3 regions of the Peribacillus sp. NJ11 genome follow, and region 1 is predicted to be linked to each of the others. Evidence: riboswitches for the same ligand, from Rfam matches in the RefSeq annotation. Region 1 holds a riboswitch; each other region holds the start of a gene.
The links. A riboswitch is a leader RNA that binds a small molecule or an ion and turns the genes downstream of it on or off. The one in region 1 is predicted to bind glycine.
Positions count from the first base shown of each region.

Region 1 (3,288 bases):
TGGTTCGCATTAATAAAGGTCATCGCTATTCTAGCATTAATTGTTATCGGTATTTTCATGATTATTAAAGGCTTTTCCACTGATTCAGGCGCAGCAAGTTTCACGAATCTATGGAGTCACGAAGGTATGTTCCCAAATGGAATAAATGGTTTTGTCCTCTCATTCCAGATGGTAGTGTTTGCGTTTGTGGGCATTGAACTTGTAGGACTTACAGCAGGTGAAACAGAAAATCCAGAAAAAGTTATCCCCAAAGCCATAAATAATATTCCTATTCGGATTATAATTTTCTATATTGGCGCACTTATTGTCATTATGAGTGTTTATCCGTGGAACGCAATCATCCCAACGGAAAGCCCATTCGTCCAAGTATTTGTGGCTGTAGGTATTGCTGGAGCTGCTGGTATCGTTAATTTTGTCGTCCTAACATCGGCTGCTTCGGCATGTAACAGCGCAATCTTCAGTACAAGCCGGATGGTATACTCACTTGCCAAAGATAAAAATGCACCTGTACCGTTTGCAAAACTTAATGACCGTAAAGTACCTTCCAATGCATTGTTCTTTTCAACTGTCGTCATTTTAATTTCCGTTGTTTTGAACTATTTAATGCCTGAAGGAGTATTTACCTTGATTACAAGTATTTCTACAGTATGTTTCATCTTTATTTGGGGAATTACAGTCATCAGTCATTTGAAATACCGTAAAACAAGACCTGATCTAGTGAAAAAGAACAAATTTAAATTACCATTTTATCCAATTTCCAATTACTTGATCCTTGCTTTCCTAGCGTTCGTCCTTGTTGTTCTTGCACTTGCGAGCGACACTCGTGTTGCCTTATTCGTTACTCCTGTTTGGTTCATTATGCTGATTACGATTTATAAGATTCGCCAAACGAAGGTGGAACAGGCGAATCAGAGAGAGGTAGCGGGGAATTAAGGGGCAAGAAACCCTTTGATTCAATTTGCGGTGTTTGTCCAGATAGTTGCCGCTCCATATTTTCCTAACCCGGTGAGTAAAAAATCTGCCCATTATAAAAAGCCAAAGATATCTGGATAATCATATTATAATTCGAAAAAATTATTTTAGAATAGTGGTGTTAGCGCTTTCAAAAAAGCTTGACATAATTATTCTCAACAACTATTCTAAATGTACCAAATTGAATAAGCGGATGACAGTTGTGGGAGAGTGCAAAGCGACAAGCCACCGAAGGAGCAAGTTCCAAAAAGACCCTTGGAACAAATCTCTCAGGTAGATGGAACCACAAATGGACGCACCTCTGGAGAGCGCGTATTAACATATACGCCACCAAAGGGGAAAGGCTCTATTAAAAAATGGGGCTAAACTCTCAGGTAAAAGGACAGAGAAGGGTAGAGAACGCTACGACCCTTTTCTGTCCTTTTTTGCGTGCAAAAAAGGTTGTAAAACATACTGTTTTTAACAGTTTTCATAGAAAAGCAGGCCTGTAGCGGGAAAGAAATATAGTGTCTGGTACCATATTGGAATTAATAATTAAGTAAAAATTCAGAATTGAGAAAAAATGTCTGGGAGGAAAATAAAATGAGTTTACAACAAAATGATTTAACCATTTTTGAAGCGATTGAGAAAGAAGGACAACGTCAACATCAAACACTGGAATTGATTGCATCAGAAAATTTTGTTAGCCCGGATGTATTAGAGGCAATGGGAAGCGTGATGACAAATAAATATGCAGAAGGTTATCCAGGAAAGCGCTATTATGGTGGATGTGAATTTGTCGATGTGGCAGAACAAACGGCTATTGAACGGCTAACGAAGCTTTTTGGTGCCAAATATGCAAATGTTCAGCCTCACTCAGGTGCACAAGCCAATTTCGCAGTTTTTTTCGCACTGCTTCAGCCTGGTGATAAGGTGATGGGAATGAACCTTTCACATGGTGGCCACTTAACTCATGGATGTCCAGTCAGCGTTTCAGGTAAATGGTTTGAAGTTGTGTCTTATGGAGTTAGAGAAGATACTCAGTTAATTGATTATGATGAGTTGGAAGCTATCGCAAAGAAAGAAAAACCTAAATTGATTATTGCAGGAACAAGTGCCTATCCAAGATCGATTAATTTTGCACGATTTAGAGAAATTGCAGATCAAGTTGGTGCAAAACTTATGGTGGATATGGCTCATATAGCCGGGCTGGTAGCTACTGGTCTTCACCCATCCCCAATCCCTTATGCGGATGTTGTGACAAGTACAACTCATAAAACATTAAGAGGACCACGGGGGGGCATCATTTTAACGAATGATGAAGTAATTATCAAAGCAATTAATAAATCCGTATTCCCAGGAATTCAAGGCGGTCCACTTATGCATATCATTGCAGCAAAAGCAGTTGCATTCAACGAAGCTTTACAACCAAGCTTTAAGGATTATGCGAAACAAGTCATTGAAAATGCTAGAACACTCGGCGAAACATTAAAAAATGAAGGTGCAGCACTTGTTTCTGGTGGAACAGATAATCATATTGTCCTTTTAGATTTGCGTCCGTGGAATTTAACAGGAAAAGAAGCAGAGAAATTATTGGAAGACGCAGGCATTACCGTTAATAAAAATACGATTCCCTATGATCCAGAAAAGCCATTTGTTACGAGCGGTATCCGAATGGGGACAGCAGCTTTAACAACTCGAGGCATGAAGAAAGAAGAGATGGTGAAAATTGGTGAAGTGATTGCAACTGTTCTAAAGAGTAAAGGGAATAAAGTCGTTCTTCAGAAAGCAAAAGAAACGACCAAAGGGATTTGTGATGGTTATCCGTTATTTCAACAGCCAATTACTGTGTAAAGAAAGGGACAGCTTAATGGAATTATGCCTTTGCTGAAAACTTGAGCAACGGCCATGGCAGCGAGATATGTCTCCTGGCAATAAAGAAACCGGTAACAGTTGAACTATTTTGCAGAAAATCATAATTGGGGGTAAACGATGGGTATTGAAACAGCATTAAAGCAAACACCGCTTTTTGAAGTATATAAAAAATACGGAGCAAAAGTTATAAATTTTGGTGGCTGGGCTCTGCCGGTTCAATTTACCAGCATTTTAGAAGAGCATGAAGCTGTTCGAACTGAAGCAGGACTTTTTGATGTTTCTCATATGGGAGAAGTACTTGTGGAAGGGAAAGATGCCGAGAGTTATATTAACTACCTTGTTACAAACGATGTAACAAAGCTTAGCATAAATCAAGCACAGTATACCGCAATGTGTTATCCAGACGGTGGAACGGTAGATGATTTATTAGTTTATAAATTAGGGAATGAAAAATATTTACTC
Region 1 covers NZ_JAUCFO010000001.1:3,965,767-3,969,054, reverse strand. Annotated here, with positions in the region: gene QUF86_RS19525 (amino acid permease) at 1-933, shown strand, start outside; glycine riboswitch at 1,264-1,368, shown strand; gene glyA (serine hydroxymethyltransferase) at 1,555-2,805, shown strand; gene gcvT (glycine cleavage system aminomethyltransferase GcvT) at 2,944-3,288, shown strand, end outside.

Region 2 (3,288 bases), 800 kb from region 1:
ATAAATAATAATTGTTTTGGGCGGAGTTTTCTGGAAGGTAAATTTTACTGGAATCATAAAATTATGACAGGGATTCCTTCTTTATAGCTTTAGGTTTAGGATGGCAGATATTTTAGGATATTGGCTCTGATCATGCCTTTACTGTTAATAATGCAATAGATTAAAAATAATAAGTATTTTATCAATGATTGAAGGTGTTTCGTTCCGTCCCCTTGTTTCCCAAAGAAAATAGTTCTTGTGACTCCATTCATGGCTTCTCCTTTGTTTAAGCCTTTTTGAATCTTTTTTCTTAAAAGTTCACTAGTAAGGTAATTAAGAATAAAAATAGTCTTTTCGATTCAACCCATTTCACGTAAAGCTGCAGCCAAACTGTTTTGCCTAGAGTTAGAGTCTATTTCCCCCTTAATAAGTGATGCTGAGATAGTACCTTCTTTTATAGAATGAGCTAATCGTAAAACACCTCATAATTTTCTTTAATAATTTTTATAGTTATTTGGCCACGTAAAATGGACCCTTAATTTGAATACCCGCTTGCTTTCTCTTATGAAAAAAGCTTTGAATCTGACAAATCTCTGATTCTTGGTACAGCTAAAGCCCAATAGGTGAGTTAATCCAAAAATTTGATCTGTATAGCCAGCAATATCGGTGAATAGCCGGTTTGAAATAAAATAAATAATCGTTAAGTAACCATTTTAAAAGAACACAGTTAGTATATTCATACATTCTAATTCAATTAAAAAAATCCCTGTTATTCAACGGGGACAATGAAATAAGAGAGATATTTATTTGGTATTTGACACAAAAACTGTGACGGAAAGAGTGTAGGGAAAGATTTCGCAGAATAATGGATCAGTTGAATTTAATTATTTGATATTTATACAACCATTCATCTAACTCTTGACTAGTTTTAATCGTATCGGAATGAGAAAGTCCTTTTAACATTCCGATGACAATCAAACGGCCTTTCAAATAATTAATCTTAGTTTCTATTTCTGATAGTAATTTTGTGTTCATTACTTCGCCCCTGTTAATTTGTATAATTGTTCTAATGATACTGACGATTAACATTATAAATGAGTAGATGCTGTCTACTTGAGCGGGTTAAGTCTACTTTATATGTCTTCTTCAACTACACTACTTTTTCAATACCCCTTTAATTTATCCACCCTTTTCTTTAAAAAAAACAAAAACAATCAATGTGATTATGCATATATCAAAAAGACTCTCTAATTCTATTCCCAAGCATTCAGCAACTGCTTTTGCTGCAATGTATGCATAAGTGGACCGCCTTGAATTCCTGGGAATACGGATTAATTAATCGCTTTGATAATTACTTCATCGTTCGTTAAAATGATGCCCCCCGCGGTCCTCTTAATGATTTATGAGTGGTACTTGTCACAACATCTGCATATGGGATTGGGGATGGGTGAAGACCAGCCGCCACCAGCCCTGCTATATGAGCCATATCCACCATAAGTTTTGCTCCAACTCGATCGGCTATTTCTCTAAATCGAGCAAAATTAATCGTTCTTGGGTAGGCACTTATCCCTTCAATAATCAATTTAGGTTTTTCTTTCTTTGCTATTGCTTCCAACTCATCTAATCAATCAATTGGGTATCTTCTCTAACTCCATAAGAAACAACTTCAAACCATTTTCCTGAAACACTGACTGGACTTCCATGAGTTAAGTGGCCGCCATGTGAAAGGTTCATTCCCATCACTTTATCACCAGGCTGAAGCAGTGAGAAAAAACCACTAAATTTGCTTGTGCACCTGAGTGAGGCTGAACATTTGCATATTTAGCTCCAAACAGCTTTGTTAAGCGCTCAATAGCTGCTTGTTCTACCACATCGACAAATTCACATCCGCCATAATAACGTTTTCCTGGATAACCCTCTGCATATTTATGCCCATAGCTTCTAATACTCTTGGCTGACGAAGTATTCTGATGAAATCAACTCTAGTGTTTGATGTTGCCGTTTCCGTTCGTTTTCAATTGCCTCAAAAATGGTTCGATCATATTTCTGCAAGCTCATTCTTATTTCCTTCTCTGTTTAGATAACTGCTGCCACTCCATAACATGTCCCCTGGTTTTGCACGCAAAACAGGACAGAAAAGGGTAATGGCAACATTCCCTTCTCTGTCCTTTTACCTGAGAGTTTAACTCTATACTGAAAAGAGTCTTCCCCTTTGGTGGCGTTTTAAAAACGCACTCTCCAGAGTTGCGTCCCATTGTGGTTCTTTTACCTGAGAGATTTGTTCCAAGGGTTTTTTTGGAACTTGCTCCTTGGTGGCTGTCTATATTGCACTCTCCCACAATCGTCATCCACTATATATATTTGAACACTCTATATGTTTACTATTGAAGATTATTTCTATAATTGTTTTTTATGGAATCTCCTCTTTATTTATACATATTCAGGAAACTAAGAAAAGAAAAACGGAGGAAAGTCATTTTATATCAGCAAACGCTTTCAAATTTAATAGACTAATGCTTCTTTATGAAGTTCTGCTCTTGATGATCGCTGATTATATCCTGGTTTTTCTCTTTTTCTTTCAAAACATAACTAAGCAAGTCTAATGAGAGACGCGCTGCTACTTGTCCAGTTATTCCAGCATGGTCGTAAGGAGTAGCTACTTCTACCATATCAAAACCGATTACTTCTCCTCTTTTTGCAATTCCATGGAGTAATTCATTGACTTCATCATAAAGCAGGCCTCCAGGAGAAGGTGTGCCTGTCGCAGGGGCGATCGATGGGTCGAGACCATCAATGTCCATGGTAATATAATATTTTTCACCTGCTGGAATAAGTTCCAGAACCTGTTCAAATCCCATCTTTCTCATTTGGCGGGGAGACAAGATGACACTTCCGTATTCTCTGGCAGCATCGACATCTTCTTTTTTACTGCTGCTGATTCCACGAATGCCCAATTGGAAAATCTTTTGAACATGATTCATTTCCGATAAGCGGCGGATGCAGCTTCCATGTCCAACCCGCATTCCTGAACGGTGATCTGCCCAGTCTAAATGTGCATCAATCTGGATCACATGAAATGGCCCGAGTTCACCCAAGCCCTTTCCTACTGGAATTGTAATGGAATGATCTCCACCTAATACAACCGGCATTGCACCTTTTGAAACTATTTTTCGAATGGCTCCTTCCGTATTATCATGGGATTGCATCATATCCCCATGTACCATGTCCACATCGCCGCAATCAACGACTTTCCATTTCGGGCCAAGATACATGATATCATTTTCAATATCATAGGCACCATCTAACCCG
Region 2 covers NZ_JAUCFO010000001.1:4,768,538-4,771,825, forward strand. Annotated here, with positions in the region: partial or broken gene QUF86_RS23280 (Tn3 family transposase) at 207-650, opposite strand; gene QUF86_RS23285 (aspartyl-phosphate phosphatase Spo0E family protein) at 850-1,014, opposite strand; partial or broken gene glyA (serine hydroxymethyltransferase) at 1,249-2,037, opposite strand; glycine riboswitch at 2,133-2,226, opposite strand; glycine riboswitch at 2,227-2,327, opposite strand; gene speB (agmatinase) at 2,490-3,288, opposite strand, start outside.
Region 2: another riboswitch for glycine. It lies ahead of glyA (serine hydroxymethyltransferase); the one in region 1 lies ahead of glyA (serine hydroxymethyltransferase).

Region 3 (3,288 bases), 3.5 Mb from region 1:
TTACGACAAAGTTAATGATGCCTGCCGCTGCAGTGATACCGATTTTAGCAAAGGTTGAAACGAATGGACTTCCGATGTCATCCAGTTTATCCCAAGGATAAACCGTCACGATGACGAAGATAGCGCCAATATAGAAAATTAAAATGCGCCATATAATTGATTTGATCGCTTTTGTTACGGTCTTTGTTGGATTTTTCGCTTCTCCGGCTGTGATGCCGATAAGCTCAACGCCTTGATAGGAAGCCACGACAAGGGAAAGCGCAAAGAAGAATCCTGTCCAACCTCCCGTAAAGAAGCCGCCATTTGCCCAAAGATTCGATAATCCAATCGCATCCCCCCCATTCCCTATTCCAAAGAAAATAAGGCCAAGACCGGCAATGATCATCAATATAATCGTAATTATTTTTATAAGCGCAAACCAAAACTCAAATTCCCCGAAAGATTTTACGGAAATGAGGTTGGCCGCCCCCAAGATGATCATGGCGACCACACCTGGTATCCAAGCTGGTAACTCCGGGAACCAATACTGCATATACATTCCAACGGCGATGATTTCGGACATTCCGACGATTACCCATTGAAACCAATTGCTCCAAGCAGTCATATAACCTGCCAAAGGATGTATATAGCTGCTCGCAAAGGTTGCAAAAGAACCTGTAGTCGGTTCTAAATATAGCATCTCCCCCATAGAGCGCATAATGAAAAATATAAATATACCTGCGATGGCATAAGCGAGCATTACAGAGGGCCCGGTCCATTTGATCGTGCTCGCCGATCCCATGAATAACCCAACCCCGATGGTTCCGCCCAAGGCTATCATTTGGATATGACGTGCCTCCAGCCCTCTCTTTAATTCCTTATTTGACATGTTTAACTCCCCCAGATGCAATATTAGCGGCAATGATATTAATATCCTTTCCACCAATCGACTCTCTATTATTATTGCGGGTAAAAATGCTTTATCCTAATCATTTGCATAACACTTTAATTTTATTTTCTTATCTTATAATAGTAAATATTCTGTAAAAATACAAATGTATTTTTCAAATAAACAGTTGCCAAAAATATCTTGTTGATATTCCCAATCAAAAATTATCATTTTAAAAAAGTGATGATCAGTATTTTATAATAGTGATAGTACAAAAAGAGCAGAAAACAATCACTTCTGATCGGAGCCCATTCAAACCTTCGCAAGTGAATGTTTATAAAAATTTAAACCATTTCAAGAAGTGTTGTAAATGCAAAAATTTGTTGACCTCCGAAAAAATAAATGATAGAATTCCAATATTATTTTATAAGTATAATGAACGATTCAGCAGTGGAAGATTATCACTGACTGACATTTTCACACAACCACATACAAGCAAGCGATGAACGCTATGGATGACACTATAGCAGGAGCAGCTTCTGGAGAGACTGTACAAGATGCAGCGCCGAAGGATTCACAATCTCAGGCAAAAGGACAGAAGAGTAACGAATGATAAATTGTTATTCTGAACCCTTTAAGAGATTGGTATTATCCAATCTCTTTTTTTATTGTCCACTTTGTGATTGGACGGAAACAACACTCGTGAAAAAAACCATTGGGAAATGCAAGCTGGGCGAAAAATCACGTCCCTCTCTCCAAGACCAAGCAGGTTTGAAATCATTCACTATCAAGACCATAAAAGACGGGGGCGTACGAATTGGCTAAACAGGAATTAAAAAGAGATTTAAAAAATCGTCATGTACAACTGATTGCAATAGGAGGAACCATTGGTACCGGTTTATTTTTAGGATCCGGAAAAGCCATACAATTGGCAGGTCCATCCATCATCTTCTCCTATCTGATAATAGGGATTGCTTTGTTTTTTGTGATGAGGGCCCTAGGCGAATTGCTCTTATCCAATGCAGGGTATACGTCATTCACTGAATTCGCAACCGAATATGTCGGTCCATGGGCTGGCTTCGTGACCGGTTGGACCTATTGGTTCTGTTGGATCATGACCGCAATGGCCGATATCATAGCTGTTGGTGTCTATATACAATACTGGTTCGATATCCCTCAATGGATTCCGGCTCTAATATGCCTGGTCATCCTGTTAGGATTGAACCTATTGACCGTTAAGTTATTTGGCGAATTGGAATTCTGGTTTGCCATCATTAAAGTAATCACAATCATCGCCTTGATCATCGTAGGTATCTTCTTATTGATCATCGGCTTCAATACCAATACCGGAACGGTTTCCCTAACGAACCTATGGAATCATGGAGGCATGTTCCCTAATGGCATCTCCGGATTCCTATTATCTTTACAGTTGGTCGTCTTCTCCTTTGTAGGTGTCGAATTGGTCGGGGTTTCCGCAGCAGAAACGGCGAACCCGAGAAAGAACATTCCGTCTGCCATCAATAAAATCCCTGTCCGGATTTTACTTTTCTATGTGGGTGCCATATTCGTCATTCTCTGCGTCAACCCATGGACTCAACTGGATTCCACGAGCAGCCCATTTGTAGAGGTCTTTGCGTTAATCGGCATTCCTGTAGCTGCAGGGATCATCAACTTCGTCGTTTTGACATCTGCTGCTTCTGCATGCAACAGCGGTTTATTTTCAACAAGCCGAATACTCTATACGTTAAGCAGGAATGACGAAGCCCCTGCCAAACTGAAAAAATTAAATAAACAGGCTGTTCCAAGCAATGCCTTGTTTACATCAACAATCGTTGTATCACTTGGGGCATTATTAAGCAAACTGATACCGGAACAGGCATTTACCGTTGTGACGACCATCAGTGCCATCTGTTTCATTTGGGTATGGAGCATAATCTTGATCTCCCATATCAAATATTCGAAAACAAGGCCTGACCTCAGAGCCGAATCAACTTTCAAGGCTCCTTTTACACCCTTTATCAATTACGTCATTTTAGGATTATTCCTGTTCATCCTTATCGTTATGCTATTCGCTGAAGCTACACGACTATCACTGCTCATGACGCCAATCTGGTTCATACTCTTGGTGATACTATATAACTACCAGAAAAAAAGATAGAAAACGGATAAAGCCTTGAACTCAATATGAATTCAAGGCTTTATCCATTTCAACAAACACTTCAACTTTCCATCAGTGGACTCGGTTGCTAAAAATATATCAAGCAACCACATTAAATTTTATATCGAAATAGTGTAAGCTAATATATATCATCGGAACTTGTAAAAGAAGGGAAATCAATCATGTATGAATTTCCCTTCCCCGTTTGGTTCACCCATCCATCAGTGGTATTAAAGAAAAACCCCCATTGGTGGACGTTTCA
Region 3 covers NZ_JAUCFO010000001.1:457,018-460,305, forward strand. Annotated here, with positions in the region: gene QUF86_RS02305 (amino acid permease) at 1-868, opposite strand, end outside; glycine riboswitch at 1,398-1,476, shown strand; gene QUF86_RS02310 (amino acid permease) at 1,686-3,026, shown strand.
Region 3: another riboswitch for glycine. It lies ahead of QUF86_RS02310 (amino acid permease); the one in region 1 lies ahead of glyA (serine hydroxymethyltransferase).